Linked DNA regions of Niveibacterium microcysteis. The protein of the gene in region 1 interacts with the protein of each later gene in a pairwise test. Links are inferred from orthologs where the notes say so. Each region holds a gene or a part of one and is shown in the gene's direction. Other genes may lie near its edges. The genes, in order: JY500_RS06345 and JY500_RS00670.

The links.
Region 2: the proteins of JY500_RS06345 (region 1) and JY500_RS00670 interact in binary tests that used the Escherichia coli proteins (3 or more experiments, as listed by UniProt). The link is inferred for Niveibacterium microcysteis from one-to-one orthologs.

What each region holds. Positions count from the first base shown.
Region 1 is NZ_CP071060.1:1,363,383-1,373,969, reverse strand. What follows is about bases 5,291-8,290. They hold JY500_RS06345 (DsbE family thiol:disulfide interchange protein), read left to right. Parts: upstream 5,291-6,526; coding sequence 6,527-7,054; downstream 7,055-8,290. Other genes in these bases: ccmI (c-type cytochrome biogenesis protein CcmI), read left to right, coding at 7,521-8,290; JY500_RS06340 (cytochrome c-type biogenesis protein), read left to right, coding at 7,051-7,524; JY500_RS06350 (heme lyase CcmF/NrfE family subunit), read left to right, coding at 5,291-6,530. Outside these bases: JY500_RS06390 (caspase family protein), read right to left, coding at 1-32; JY500_RS06385 (PPC domain-containing protein), read right to left, coding at 152-835; JY500_RS06380 (DUF2845 domain-containing protein), read left to right, coding at 1,241-1,591; cytochrome c biogenesis heme-transporting ATPase CcmA, read left to right, coding at 1,925-2,560; heme exporter protein CcmB, read left to right, coding at 2,557-3,222; heme ABC transporter permease CcmC, read left to right, coding at 3,219-3,968; heme exporter protein CcmD, read left to right, coding at 3,965-4,159; cytochrome c maturation protein CcmE, read left to right, coding at 4,156-4,596; more of JY500_RS06350, read left to right, coding at 4,593-5,290; more of ccmI, read left to right, coding at 8,291-8,759; JY500_RS06330 (cation diffusion facilitator family transporter), read left to right, coding at 9,042-9,980. UniProt on the Escherichia coli protein: Involved in disulfide bond formation. Catalyzes a late, reductive step in the assembly of periplasmic c-type cytochromes, probably the reduction of disulfide bonds of the apocytochrome c to allow covalent linkage with the heme.
Region 2 is NZ_CP071060.1:151,242-154,210, reverse strand. It holds JY500_RS00670 (protein-disulfide reductase DsbD), read left to right. Parts: upstream 1-556; coding sequence 557-2,383; downstream 2,384-2,969. Other genes in the region: JY500_RS00665 (TetR/AcrR family transcriptional regulator), read left to right, coding at 2,630-2,969; cutA (divalent-cation tolerance protein CutA), read left to right, coding at 198-545; JY500_RS22360 (PsiF family protein), read left to right, coding at 1-85. UniProt on the Escherichia coli protein: Required to facilitate the formation of correct disulfide bonds in some periplasmic proteins and for the assembly of the periplasmic c-type cytochromes.

The sequences.
Region 1 (10,587 bases):
ACACCGAATGCGGACTTGGCGATTCGCCCCACGAGCGACCTCCGGCGAGTTCATGGAACACGGGCGCCGACCACCCCCCGGCCGGCGCCCGTGCTGACAGCCACCGCGTCCGGTGCTGCCGAACGGCAACACCCAGGCGCGGTGCTGATGATCAATTGGTGATCATCACATACTCGTTGGCGATGCCGCGGTTGCGCACGCGGATCGTGAACGTGCCGGTCCAGCGCGGCGTCCAGCCGCAGACCATGTCGTCGGAGTTATCGTCGTCCTTGCAGACCAGGTTACCGTTCTCGTCGTAGACGTAGAGGTCGAGGTCCGAGTCACCGTCACCGCTGACCAGCACGCGCGCCGGCTCTTCGCCATTGAAGGTCACGTCGAACGAGTCCACCTCACCGCCGCCCACGACCGTATGTATGCGGCCAGGCCCGCGGTCGCGACCGCGCGCCCCGGCCTTCGCCACATCGTCCGCCAGCGCGATGACATCCGGGCGACCTTCCGCCAACGCCTTGGCGCGGGCCAGGATCGCGTCCGGCGCATAGATATCGGGCTTGCCCTTGTCCGCCGCCGGCTTGCCGCCCGTGCGCTTGACCGTCGCGTCGCGCAGGCCCGCTTCCTTGAGCATCTTTGCCGCAGTGATCAGCGCCAGGGGATCGCCACTGGCGTCGCCATAGCGCGTCAGCGCATGCGCCGTTGCGACACGATCGACCGCCGCCGACGCCGGCGTCGCCGCCGCATGCTTGGTATCAACGTTCGGCTTCTTCGTCGCCGCCGCAGAGGCGGACACAGCAAATGCAGCCGCCATCGCGGCGATCAACAGCTTGCGGGTCAGGGACATTTATCGAGGCTCCTGTTCGCACGGCAAAGCGTGCTCGGGTTCAGGCGCAAATCGCCAAATTTGTATTTTTCGTTCAATTTAACAACAGGGCATCCAACCCTGTCATCAGAATCGCCGACAAGGCAAGCACATATCGGCCGGAGCGTCAGGCCCCTTGAGCGGAGCGCGACAAGACTGGCGACCATTGCCTACGACGAATCAAAGCTCGCCTCATCAGGCCGCCGTTCGCCGAACCCCAGACAGAAATGTGTTGCGTAACGTCGCCACTCCACGTGTCGACGTCATCGTGGACGGCGTGATGCGCGTTGCCTGGTCAGCCACCACTGTTTTCAGCCACCTGCCGGCATCGCCCGAGGGCCGGCATCGCGCCAGCCCCCCACGCAGCCATTCAAGAAGGATCAGACCTTGCCCGCTCCGCACCTGCTTCAGCTCTGCCTCGCCAGCGTCCTCGTCGCCGCGAGCCTTCCGGTCGGCGCGGAAGCTTTGCGTTGCGGCAACAACCTGGTCAGCCCAGGCGACACGAAGACGACCGTCATCCAGAAATGCGGCGAACCCGCCCGCAAGGACTACCTGTGCAAGCGAAAGCGAAGCTACACGCGGCTTGCCGACGGCGTCGAAACCGAGCCGGTACTCGTCACCGTATGCGACCAAGTGGAGGACTGGACCTACGACGCCGGACCCGGCACCTTCCTGACAGTGCTCCGCTTTGAGCAGAACGAGCTGAAATCGGTGCTCTACGGCGACCGAAGCAACTGAAACCCACTCGACGCGCCGCCGCCCGCATGCGAGATCGGTAAAACACGGCGCCTGCAGATCGCACAAGGAAAAAACCGCCACTTTGTGGTGAAATCAGGACACGGGTCGGCCTGAGTGCCGCCCCTGTCCGCAAAATCGCCTTCGTTGGAATCAGCCACCCGAGCAGTGCCGGGGCGCAGCCCGGGCCGCGGACCAACCCGGCCATCGGCCGCCAAACCATCTGGAATCTGCTTTGTTGGCACTCAAGACTCTTCGCAACTGCAACGACGCCCCGGTAAAGCCGTCCAGAACACCCGCCATGCCAATCCGCTGTCGCAACACGGAGTTCGGAGAGTGACGCAGCCTGCAAGCAGTTTGTCGGCACACGATCTGGCGTGCGTACGGGGTCACCGGACCTTGTTCGAGCACATCCATTTCACGCTCACCGCGGGCGAGTGGATGTATCTGCGCGGCAGCAATGGCGCCGGCAAGACGAGCATGCTGCGGCAGCTCGCCGGCTTGGCCCACCCGGCGGCCGGCAGTGTACGCTGGAACGATGAGGACATCCGCGAAGCCGGCGACGCCTATCGCGAGGCCTTGCTGTTCCTTGGCCACCACTCCGCCTTGAAGGAAGACCTGACGCCGCTTGAGAACCTGTGCCTCGCCGCCGCGTTGGACGGCCATGCGCTGGATGAGGCGACCGCGCTAGTCGCCCTGCGCCGTTTTGGGTTAAAGGGCCGTGAGGAACTGCCGGTGAAGTTTCTCTCCCAGGGCCAGCGCCGGCGTGTGCTGCTCAGCCGACTGCTGACGCGCAAGGCGAGCCTGTGGATTCTTGACGAGCCGCTTGCCGCGCTCGACACCCGTGCGGTGGATCTGCTCGGCGAAGTGCTCGCCGACCACGTTGGGCGCGGCGGCATCGCGATCCTCACCAGTCACCAAACGATTCCACTGCCCGGCGGGCGCGAGCTGATGCTGGAGGGCGTGGCATGAACGCGCTGCTCGCTGTCATCCGTCGCGATCTGCTGTTGGCGCTGCGGCGCAAGAGCGAAGCGCTGACCGCGCTGTTCTTCTTCGTCATTGTCGTGAGCCTCTTCCCGCTCGGCATCGGGCCCGACCCAAACCTGCTGCGCAAGATCGGCCCCGGCGTGCTGTGGGTCGCGGCGCTGCTCTCGACGCTGCTCGGGCTCAACCGCCTGTTCGCCGACGACTTCGCCGACGGCACGCTCGAACAGATGGCGGTATCGCCGACGCCGCTCGGTTGGCTGGTGGCAGGCAAGATCCTTGCTCACTGGCTGGTGTCCGGCCTGCCGCTGGTGTTGCTCGCACCGATGCTGGGGCTGCAGTTCGATCTGCCGGTCGATGCGCTGGGCTTGCTGACGCTTGGCCTGCTGATCGGTACGCCCTTGTTGTCGATGATCGGCGCGATCGGCGCAGCGCTGACGCTGGGCCTGCGCGGCGGCGGCGCGCTGCTGTCGCTGATCGTGCTGCCGCTCTATGTGCCGGCGCTGATCTTCGGCGCCGGCGCCGTTGAAGCGCAGATTGCCGGCCTGCAGGCTGGCGGACACCTTTCTTTGCTGGCAGCAATGCTGGCTCTCTCGGTATTCTTCGCGCCGCTTGCCGTCACCGCGGCCATCAGGATTGCACTCGAATGAGCTTTCGCCTTATCAACTGGTTCCGTTATTCCAGCCCCGCTACCTTCTACCCGCTGGCGGGCAAGCTGATTCCTTGGTTCACCGCGCTCGCCGTGCTGTTCGGCGTTGCCGGGCTGTGGGTGGGCTTCTTCGTCGCACCGACCGACGCGCAGCAGGGTGAGGGCTACCGCATCATCTTCCTGCATGTGCCGGCCTCGTGGATGTCGATGTTCATCTACATGGTAATGGCCTTCTGGTCGGCGGTCGGGCTGTCCTTGAACACCCGCCTGTCCGGCATCATGGCCACCGCGCTGGCCCCGACCGGCGCGATCTTCGCTGCGCTGTCGCTGATCACCGGCTCGCTGTGGGGCAAGCCGATGTGGGGTACGTGGTGGATTTGGGATGCGCGGCTGACTTCGGAACTCCTGCTTTTCTTCCTGTACCTGGGCTACATCGCATTGCGCGCCGCAATCGACGACCCGCGCCGTGCGGACCGCGCCTGTGCGGTGCTGGCGCTGGTGGGCGTGGTCAACATTCCAGTCATCTATTTCTCGGTGCAATGGTGGAACACCCTGCACCAGGGTTCATCGATTTCGCTAACCCGATCCCCGTCAATGGCGCACACCATGCTTTTGGGCATGCTGCTGGTCGCGCTGGCGGCGTGGATGTATTCGATCGCTGTCGCGCTGACCCGCGCGCGCGCCATCATTCTTGAAAGGGAACGGCACACCGACTGGGTTGTCCGACTGCCGGAGCTGAACGCATGAACTGGAATTCACCTGCCGAGTTTTTCGCCATGGGCGGCTATGCGCTGTACGTCTGGGGCAGCGTCATTGCCTGCGTCGTAGGGCTGGTCGGCGAACTCTGGCTGCTGCGCCAGCGCCGCAAAGCCATCCTGCAGAGCCTGCGCCGCGAAAGCCGGGCCAATGCCATTGAAGCTGAAGGAAATACCGCATGAAAGCCCGCCACAAACGCCTTGCGATCATTCTGGGTGCGCTCGCCTCGCTCGGCGTCGCGACCGGGTTGATCCTCAACGCGCTCAACAGCAACATCGCGCTCTTCGTCACCCCCACCGAGGTGGCCGAGGGCAAGGCACCTCAGGGCGCCGCCTTCCGCGTAGGCGGCCTGGTGAAGCCGGGCAGCCTCAAGCGTGATGGATTGACCGCACGTTTCGTCGTCACCGATACCGCGAAGGACATTCCGGTGGCCTACACCGGCATCCTGCCGGACCTTTTCCGCGAAGGGAAAGGCGTTGTCGCGCAGGGCAAACTCACGCCGAGCGGCGAATTCACCGCCACGGAAGTGCTCGCAAAGCACGACGAAAACTACATGCCGCCGGAAGCCAAGCACGCGGTGGAGCAAGCCCACAAAGCCGGAGTCACGCTCAAACAATGACCCCCGAACTCGGACACTTCGCGCTGATCCTGGCGTTTCTGGTCGCGATCCTGCAGGGATCACTTCCTCTTATCGGCGCTCATCGCGGCGACCGCACCTGGGTCGCCCTGGCGCGGCCGCTGTCGCAGGCGCTGTTCCTGATGCTCGCGACCAGCTTCGTGTGCCTCGCGATCGCCTTCGTCAATGACGACTTCTCGGTGCGCTACGTCGCCGAACACTCGAACTCGCAACTGCCGTCGATCTACAAGTTCGCCGCAGTGTGGGGCGGCCATGAGGGCTCCTTCCTGCTCTGGCTGCTGATGCTGTCGGGCTGGACGCTCGCCGTGTCACTGTTTTCGCGCAGCCTGCCCGATGACATGGTGGCGCGGGTGATCGGCGTGCTGGGGCTCGTCGCCGCCGGATTCCTGGTCTTCGTGCTGGTCACCTCGAACCCGTTCGATCGCCTGATTCCGGCCGCACCGGACGGACGCGACCTCAATCCGCTGCTGCAGGATCCGGGCCTTGTCGTGCACCCGCCGATGCTCTACATGGGCTACGTCGGCTTCTCCGTGGCCTTCGCCTTCGCCCTTGCCGCATTGCTCGCCGGCCGCCTGGATGCCGCATGGGCGCGCTGGTCACGCCCCTGGACGCTGGCTGCCTGGGTCTCGCTGACGCTCGGCATTGCGCTCGGTTCGTACTGGGCGTACTACGAACTGGGCTGGGGCGGCTGGTGGTTCTGGGACCCGGTCGAAAACGCGTCCTTCATGCCCTGGCTGGTCGGCACCGCGCTGATCCACTCGCTGGCTGTGACCGAAAAGCGTGGCAGCTTCCGCAACTGGACAGTGTTGTTGGCGATCAGCGCGTTCTCGCTGTCGCTGCTCGGCACCTTCCTGGTCCGTTCCGGCGTGCTGACTTCCGTACATGCCTTCGCGACCGACCCGCGCCGCGGCATCATGATCCTGATCCTGCTGGCACTGGTGATCGGCGCTTCGCTCACGCTCTTTGCCGTACGTGCGCCGAAGAGTGGCCTCGGCGGCCGCTTCGCGCTGCTGTCACGCGAAACCCTCCTCTTGTGCAACAACGTATTGCTGGTCGTTGCTGCCGCGTGCGTGTTGCTGGGTACGCTCTACCCGCTCGCGATCGACGCGCTTGGCCTGGGCAAGCTCTCGGTGGGCCCGCCCTACTTCAACTCGGTCTTCGTGCCGGTGGTACTGCCGATCTTCCTGCTTGCCGCGGTCGGGCCCCTGCTGCGCTGGAAAGAATCAGCGCTGAAAGATCTGCTGCCACATCTGCGTAACCCCGCACTGTTCGGCGTGGCAGGCGCGATTGCGCTGCCGATGCTGGCCGGTAAATGGACCCTCGGTGCTGCAATCGGAAGCTTCTGCGCGCTGTGGCTGGCCGCATCGATGCTGCTGCAACTGCGCGAACGCCTGCGCACCGGTCGCCCGCCAGCGGCCTACTGGGGCATGCAGATCGCGCACTTCGGCCTGGCGATCAGCATTCTCGGCGTCGCATTCGTGAAGCACTATGAAGCCGAGCGCGATGTGCGCATGGCGCCGGGCGACACCACCGTCGTCGGCGGCCACAGCTTCAAGCTGATCGGCGTCAGCGAACGACAGGGCCCCAACTTCGTCGCGATGGTCGGCGAAGTCGAGCTGTCGCGCGATGGCAAGTTCATCCGCACGCTGCGGCCGGAGAAGCGTCAGTACAGCACTTCCGGCATGCCGATGACGGAAACCGCGATCGACACCGGCCTGTTCCGCGATCTTTACGTCTCGCTCGGCGAGCCGCTCGACGGCGGAGCCTGGGCGGTGCGGGTCTACTACAAGCCGCTGGTGGACTGGATCTGGGGCGGTGCACTGCTGATGGCGCTGGGCGGCATTCTGGCCGCCAGCGATCGTCGATACCGCCTGCGCAAACGCGAGGCGCTGGCTGCTGAAGGAGCCCGCGCATGAAACGCGTGCTGCTGATTCCGATCGCACTGTTCGTGGTGCTGCTGGGCTTCCTCGCCGTTGGTCTGAACAAGGATCCGCACAGCATCCCCTCGCCCTTGATCGACAAACCCGCCCCCGCCTTCCGCCTGCCTCAGCTCGGCACGGAGGGCAAGACCTTCAGCCCGGAAGACATGCGCGGCAAGGTCTGGATCCTCAACGTGTGGGCTTCGTGGTGCGTGTCCTGCCGCGACGAGCACCCGATACTGGTTGCGTTCTCCCGCACGAACACGGTTCCCCTGGTGGGCCTCGACTACAAGGACAAGCCAGAGGACGCGAAGCGCTGGCTCGCGAGCTTCGGCAACCCCTACCAGATCGTCGCTATGGATGCCGATGGCCGCGTCGGCATCGACTATGGCGTGTATGGCGTACCCGAAACCTACGTCATCGATCGCAACGGCGTGATCCGCTACAAGCAGATCGGCCCCGTCACCCAGGAAGTCCTGGACCAGACCATCCTGCCCCTGATCCGGAAGCTCTCGACATGAAGCGCCTGACCCTGATGTGCGCAGCACTCTGCCTCACTGGCAGCGTGCTCGCCGGCGAAGCACGCCCGCTCGCGGAAGACCCGGTGGTCGAACAGCGCATGATCGCAATCAGCGAAGAGCTGCGCTGCCTCGTCTGCCAGAACGAATCGCTCGCCGGCTCGCATGCCGAGCTGGCCGAAGATTTGCGCCGCGAAATCCGCACCATGATCCGTGCCGGCAAGTCCGACACTGAGATCATGGATTTTCTCGTCGCACGTTACGGCGATTTCGTGCGCTATCGCCCACCGCTAAAAGCCACCACCGTGCTCCTGTGGGGCGGCCCTTTCGTGCTGCTCTTGGGCGGCATTGCCGGCCTGTTGATGCACTTGCGGCAACGTAACGCCCAAACCGACGCCCCCCTCGACGAAGCGGAACGCCGCCGCGTCGCCGCGCTGCTTGCCGACGCCGACAAACGGAACGTCTCTCAATGACCACCTTCATCATCGCCGCAGCCCTGATCGCCCTCTTCGCCCTCGCACTGATTGCGCGCCCGTTCATTTTCAGCCGCAAGCAGCACGACGAAGTCAGCATGGCGCGCCTCAACGCCCGCATCCTGCGCGACGAGATCGCCACCCTTGAGCGCGAGCGCGATCGTGGCGCCCTCACCGCCGCCGAATTCGACGCAGCACGCGAAGACATTCACCGCCGCCTGCTCGAAGAAGGCGACACTGCCGCGCCGGTGCAGCGCGCCAGCCGCCCTTGGCTGACCTTGGGCCCGGTTGCCCTGATGCTGCCGTTGCTGGCCGTGGTGTTGTACCTGCAACTCGGCACACCGGCGGCCGTCACCGGCAACCCGCATGCAGCCGCAGCGCCGAACGGCATGCCCGACATCAACAAGATGGTCGAGAGCCTCGCCGCAAAGCTCGAAGCCAACCCGGACAACCCCACCGGCTGGGCGATGCTGGGTCGCTCGTACAAGGTCATGAACCGTTTCGCCGATGCCGCCGCTGCCTTTGAGCGCATCGGCCCTGCGCTGGAGCAAAACGCCGACTGGCTCGCCGAATACGCCGATGTGCTCGCCATGAACGCCGGCGGCAAGCTGGAAGGCAAGCCTGAAGCACTGGTCAAGCAAGCACTTCAGGTCGATCCGAACAACCAGCTTGCCCTGATGCTGGCCGGCTCCGGCGCTGCCGGTCGTCACGACTACGCTGCGGCGGTTGGCTACTTCGAGCGCGCGCTGCCTCAGGTTGCGCCGGAATCCGAGGACGCCCGCTTCCTGAAGGATGCAATCGCACAGGTCAAGGGTCAGATGGGCGGTGCCGCGCCCACAGCGCCAGCCGCCGCCGAACCCACCGCAAAGGCCCCCGAACAGGCGCCGGCCGCCAGTCAGCGCTCGCTGGCGCTCGCGATCGGCATCGCGCCTGCCATGAAGGCGGAAGCCAGCGGCAAAACACTGTTCGTGATCGCCCGCGCCCCTGGCGAACGCATGCCCCTGGCGGTCGTCCGCCGCAGCGCCGACACGCTGCCGGCAACCATCACGCTGGACGACAGCGCCTCGCTCAATGCCCAGCGTCCGCTCTCGAGCGTAGCCAAGCTCGAAATCGAAGCGCGCATCTCGGCATCGGGCGTCGCACAGGCCGCCTCAGGCGATCTCTACGGCACTGCCAACGTGGCAGACGCCAGCGTATCGGCCCTCGCCCTTCAAATCGATCAGCGCCGGCCCTGATCGCCCGCTATCGGGGCGTAAATCGCCCCGATAGCCTCCACCCCGACGTAAGCGACGTACGCAGTGCGCACGTCTCGCTCTGCACGACAACCGCACGCCGAGAGAACAACGTAGCCTCGCAGTGGCATGCGCGGCACAAGCGATCGCGCCCCCTCCCAATCAGTGTCAAGCTCGCTCGGCGCAGGGAATTCATTCTGAACAGCGCTGCACTCGACGCGCATCAAGCGTTCCGTCCCGACACGGGATCAAACTTCCCGACTCCCCTCTGCACACACGCATACCATGAACAATCTGCACGACCTGCACGAACTCGACAACGAGGACGCAAAACCCGAACGCGAGGCCGCCACCAAACGCAGCACCTGGGTCAGCGTCGCCGTAAATATTGGTCTGACAATCTCGCAAGTGGCTGCGGGTCTGATCTCGGGATCGCAGGGCCTGATCGCCGATGGGGTGCACTCGCTATCCGATCTCGTTGCCGACTTCGTCGTGTTGCTGGCTGTTCATCACAGTCAGAAGGCACCAGATGACGACCACCACTATGGCCATCAGCGTTACGAAAACGCCGCCTCGCTGGTGCTGGGTGCGCTGCTGCTCGCAGTCGGGCTGGGAATGATCGGCTCAGCAGTGCACAAGCTGGAAGCGCCGGAGAGCATTCCCAAAGTACACATCGTCGCCCTGTGGGTCGCACTCGGCGCACTCGTCGTCAAGGAGGTGCTCTTCCGCTACATGCTTCATGTTGCAGAGAAGGTGCGTTCGAGCATGCTGGTCGCGAACGCCTGGCACGCACGCTCCGACGCCGCGTCATCGCTCGTCGTCGCGATCGGGATTGGCGGCAACCTGATGGGCTTTGGCCTGCTCGACCCGATCGCCGCCCTGATTGTCGGCTTCATGGTCGCTCGCATGGGCTGGGAGTTCGGATGGGACGCGCTGCACGATCTGACCGATCGGGCCGCAACGGAAGAACAAGTGGCCGGGATCGCCGCGGACATCCTCGCCACACCCGGCGTGCTCGGCATGCACGAACTCAAAACGCGCAAGACCGGCGACATGATTCTTGCGGACGTTCACCTTGAGATCGATGGCAGCCTCACCGTTGCTCAAGGCCACGACATCGCCCGTCAGGCGAAGCTCCGGGTTATGGCAAATCACCCCGTGCTCTACCTGATGACGCACGTTGACCCGGTTTCACGCACGGCTCCCGAGCCGATACTCCCCTGACAGCCCACAGATGCGCGCGCAGACGCGCATCTTTGATTCCAGTCCGACGCTCAAGAGACCGGCTTCGTCCTCCCCGACAAACGCCGAATAGTCGCAGCTGCGCCGCCTAAGGGCGCTCGCATGCCAGTGAAGTGAGAACAGCGAACCGCCACCCCAAGTGCGAACCTGGATCACACAGCCCCAGAAGGCGAAAAACCCGCCAGAAGGCGGGTTATTCTTGGGAAAGCTTGGGGCGCCATACCGGGATCGAAACGGTGACACCTGGAATCACAATCCAGTGAATTTTGTTTATCTGTCAGTACTGAATCGCGCTGGGAGTCGTAGTCAAGGTGGATGCGTATATAACCGCCGGGAAGGCATCCCTGATTGCAGATTTGCACATTGGCGACGAGGTCATTGTCTTCGGAGAATGGCAAGCCCGGCCGCCGAAAATATCTCCTAACAAGAAGCTACAAGCCTCGAAGTCCCCTGTAAAAACATGGAAGAACCGTCCTCTCAGGTTCTCCCTCACCCACGCAAAGCAAATCACGCGAACAAACACCCAACCATCAAAGACCGCGTGATGAAGGGAAATTCTTGCCGGGGTACATAGGGGGGTACGTAAAAA
Region 2 (2,969 bases), 1.2 Mb from region 1 along the record:
CAAGATGAAAGTCTGCAACGAAAAGGCAACCGGCAAGACGGGTGACGACCGCAAGAAGTTCATGAGCGAATGCCTTAAGGGTTGAACCCTCGCCGCTGCGACCAAACCCCGCCCTTAGGCGGGGTTTTTGTTTGGAGCCAAGGCGCGGCTGGCCGCTGCCGCTAGAATTCAGAGGCGGAGTCCTCAGGGGTAAGGCCATGACAGAGCCTGTGCTGATCGTGATGTGCAACTTTCCTGACGCGGCGACGGCAGAACGCATCGCGCAGCGTCTTGTGGAACGTCGGCTCGCCGCCTGCGTCAACATCCTTGCGCCGATTCGTTCGATCTATCGCTGGCAAGGCGCCGTCGAACAGGCAGAGGAAGTGCCGGTCCTGATCAAGACCGCCGCATCCCGCTACGCGGCGCTCGAAGCAACGTTGCTAGCCGAGCACCCCTATGAGGTGCCAGAGATTCTCGCAGTTGAAGCAAATCGCGGCGCCGCGGCCTACCTGCAATGGGTGGTCGCGATGACCGAACCTGACGAACAATTGCCCGACGGGCTCTAGAAACACGACCGATGAAGTTCCTGATCTCGCTGTTGCTTTGCTGCCTCACAACAAGCGCCCTTGCGGCGCCGGAATTGCTGGAACCCGAGAAGGCGTTCGGCGTCACGGCCGAAGCCAAGGACTCGAAGACGATTTCGCTGCATTTTGCGATCGAGAAGGGTTACTACCTCTACAAGCATCGGTTCGCATTCGAGCCCAAGGACGCTACCTTGACGCTCGCACCCGCCAGCTACCCTGCCGGCGAGCGAAAGCAGGACGAGTTCTTCGGTGAAGTGGAGATTTTCCGCGGCGACCTCGCAGTCTCGGTGCCCGTTGCGTCCGGAGCGCTCGGCAACGGACAACAGCTGAGCGTTACATACCAAGGCTGTGCAGACGTGGGGGTTTGCTACCCACCGCAAACGACATTGGTGACGCTCGGCGGCGCCGAAGGTGGCGGCTTGCTGTCGCGCGCGCTTGGCAAGCTCGGTGCTCGTGACGAACCCGCCCCGGCTGCCACCGCGCCCGCGATCGCGGCGACAGTGCCGGTCACCGCGGACGAGAGCGGGCGTCTTGCTGGGCTGTTGAGCACCGGCAAGCTCTCATTGATCCTGCTGAGCTTCTTCGGTGCCGGTCTGCTGCTTGCCTTCACGCCTTGCATGCTGCCAATGCTGCCGATCCTCTCCGGCATCATCGTAGGCCAGGGCGCACACGTGACCCGTGCGCGCTCAACCGCCCTGGCAGGCGTCTACGTGCTGGGCATGGCGCTGACCTACGCGGTGGCGGGTGTAGCGGCGGGTCTTTCCGGCACGCTGCTGTCGGCGGCATTGCAGAATGCCTGGGTGCTCGGCGGCTTTGCGGCGATCTTCGTCGTCCTTGCATTCGCGATGTTCGGCTTCTACGAACTGCAACTTCCCTCGGCATTGCAGAGTCGCCTTTCCGACCGCGCCAACCATCAGCGCGGCGGCTCAGTGCTGGGCGTGGCGGTGATGGGCGTGTTGTCGGCCCTGATCGTCGGCCCCTGCGTCGCGGCGCCACTCGCCGGCGCCTTGCTCTACATCGCCAAGACCGGTGACGCGCTGCTCGGCGGCGTGGCGCTGTTCGTGATGGCGCTGGGCATGGGCGCCCCGCTGATTCTGGTGGCCGTTGCCACGCGCGGCCTGCTGCCGCACGCCGGCCCTTGGATGGAGTCCGTCAAGCGCAGCTTTGGCGTGATCCTGCTCGCGCTCGCGCTGTGGCTGGTCACGCCGGTACTGCCGCAGGTTGTCGTGATGCTGGCGTGGGCCGCGCTTGCGATCGTGTGCGCCGTATTCCTGCATGCGCTGGACCCACTGCCACCGCAGGCAAAGGGCGCGCGGCGCTTCTGGAAGGGGGTCGGGGTACTGTTGCTGATCGTCGGCAGTGCGCTGCTGATCGGCGCTTTGGGTGGCAGCCGTGATCCACTGCAGCCACTCGGCTTCCTGCGCGGTGCAACGGCCGCCGAGGCCAATACGAAACTGCCGTTCCAGCCAGTAGCCAGTGTTGCAGAGCTTGATGCCCGGCTCGCCGAAGGGCGGCCGGTAATGCTCGACTTTTACGCGGACTGGTGCGTCAGCTGCAAGGAGATGGAGCGCTTCACCTTCAGCGATCCGCGCGTCGCAGCAGCCCTGAAAGACACGCTGCTGCTAAAGGCGGACGTCACCGGCAACACCGAGGCGCACCAAGCGCTGCTGAAGCGCTTCGGGCTGTTCGGCCCGCCCGGCATCGTCTTCTTCGACGCTGCCGGGAAGGAAATCGATTCGAGCCGGGTCGTCGGTTTTCAGCCCGTGGATGGCTTTCTTGCGACACTCGCAGCACGCAGCGCGCAAAAAAGTGGGTCGTGAAGCCCCCGCCTCACGACCCGATACGACTACCGACCACGAACCTCGGATCCGTGGTTTGGACCACCGGAGCCGAAAATCCCGCCACAAGGGAGCCATGCAACGGGATCGGGGCGCATTCTGCCTTAAAGGTGAGGCACCTGTCTATGCGCATGGCATTTTTGTGTGGAGTTCTTCGCAGCTCAGCAAGCCGACACAGGCACTTGCGACGCTTGCATTGTAGACGACCGGTCTAGTACGATTCGCCCCATGAACCGGACCACTGACACCCGCGAGCACATCCTGCAGACCGCCGAGAGCCTGATTCTCGGCAAGGGCTTCGCCGCCGTGGGGCTTGGCCCGATTCTCAGCGCCGCTGGCGTACCCAAGGGCTCCTTCTACCATTGGTTCCCCTCCAAGGAAGCGTTTGGGGTGGCCTTGCTCGAGCGCTACTTCGAGCGCTATCTCGAAAGCCTCGATGAGCGTTTTGGCAGCGCCGCCGGCACCGGACGCGCGCGGGTGCTCGGCTATTTCGCCGACTGGATGGACCGCCAGCGCGACGGCGGCTGCGCGCAGCAATGCCTCGCGGTAAAGCTGGCCGCCGAAGTGG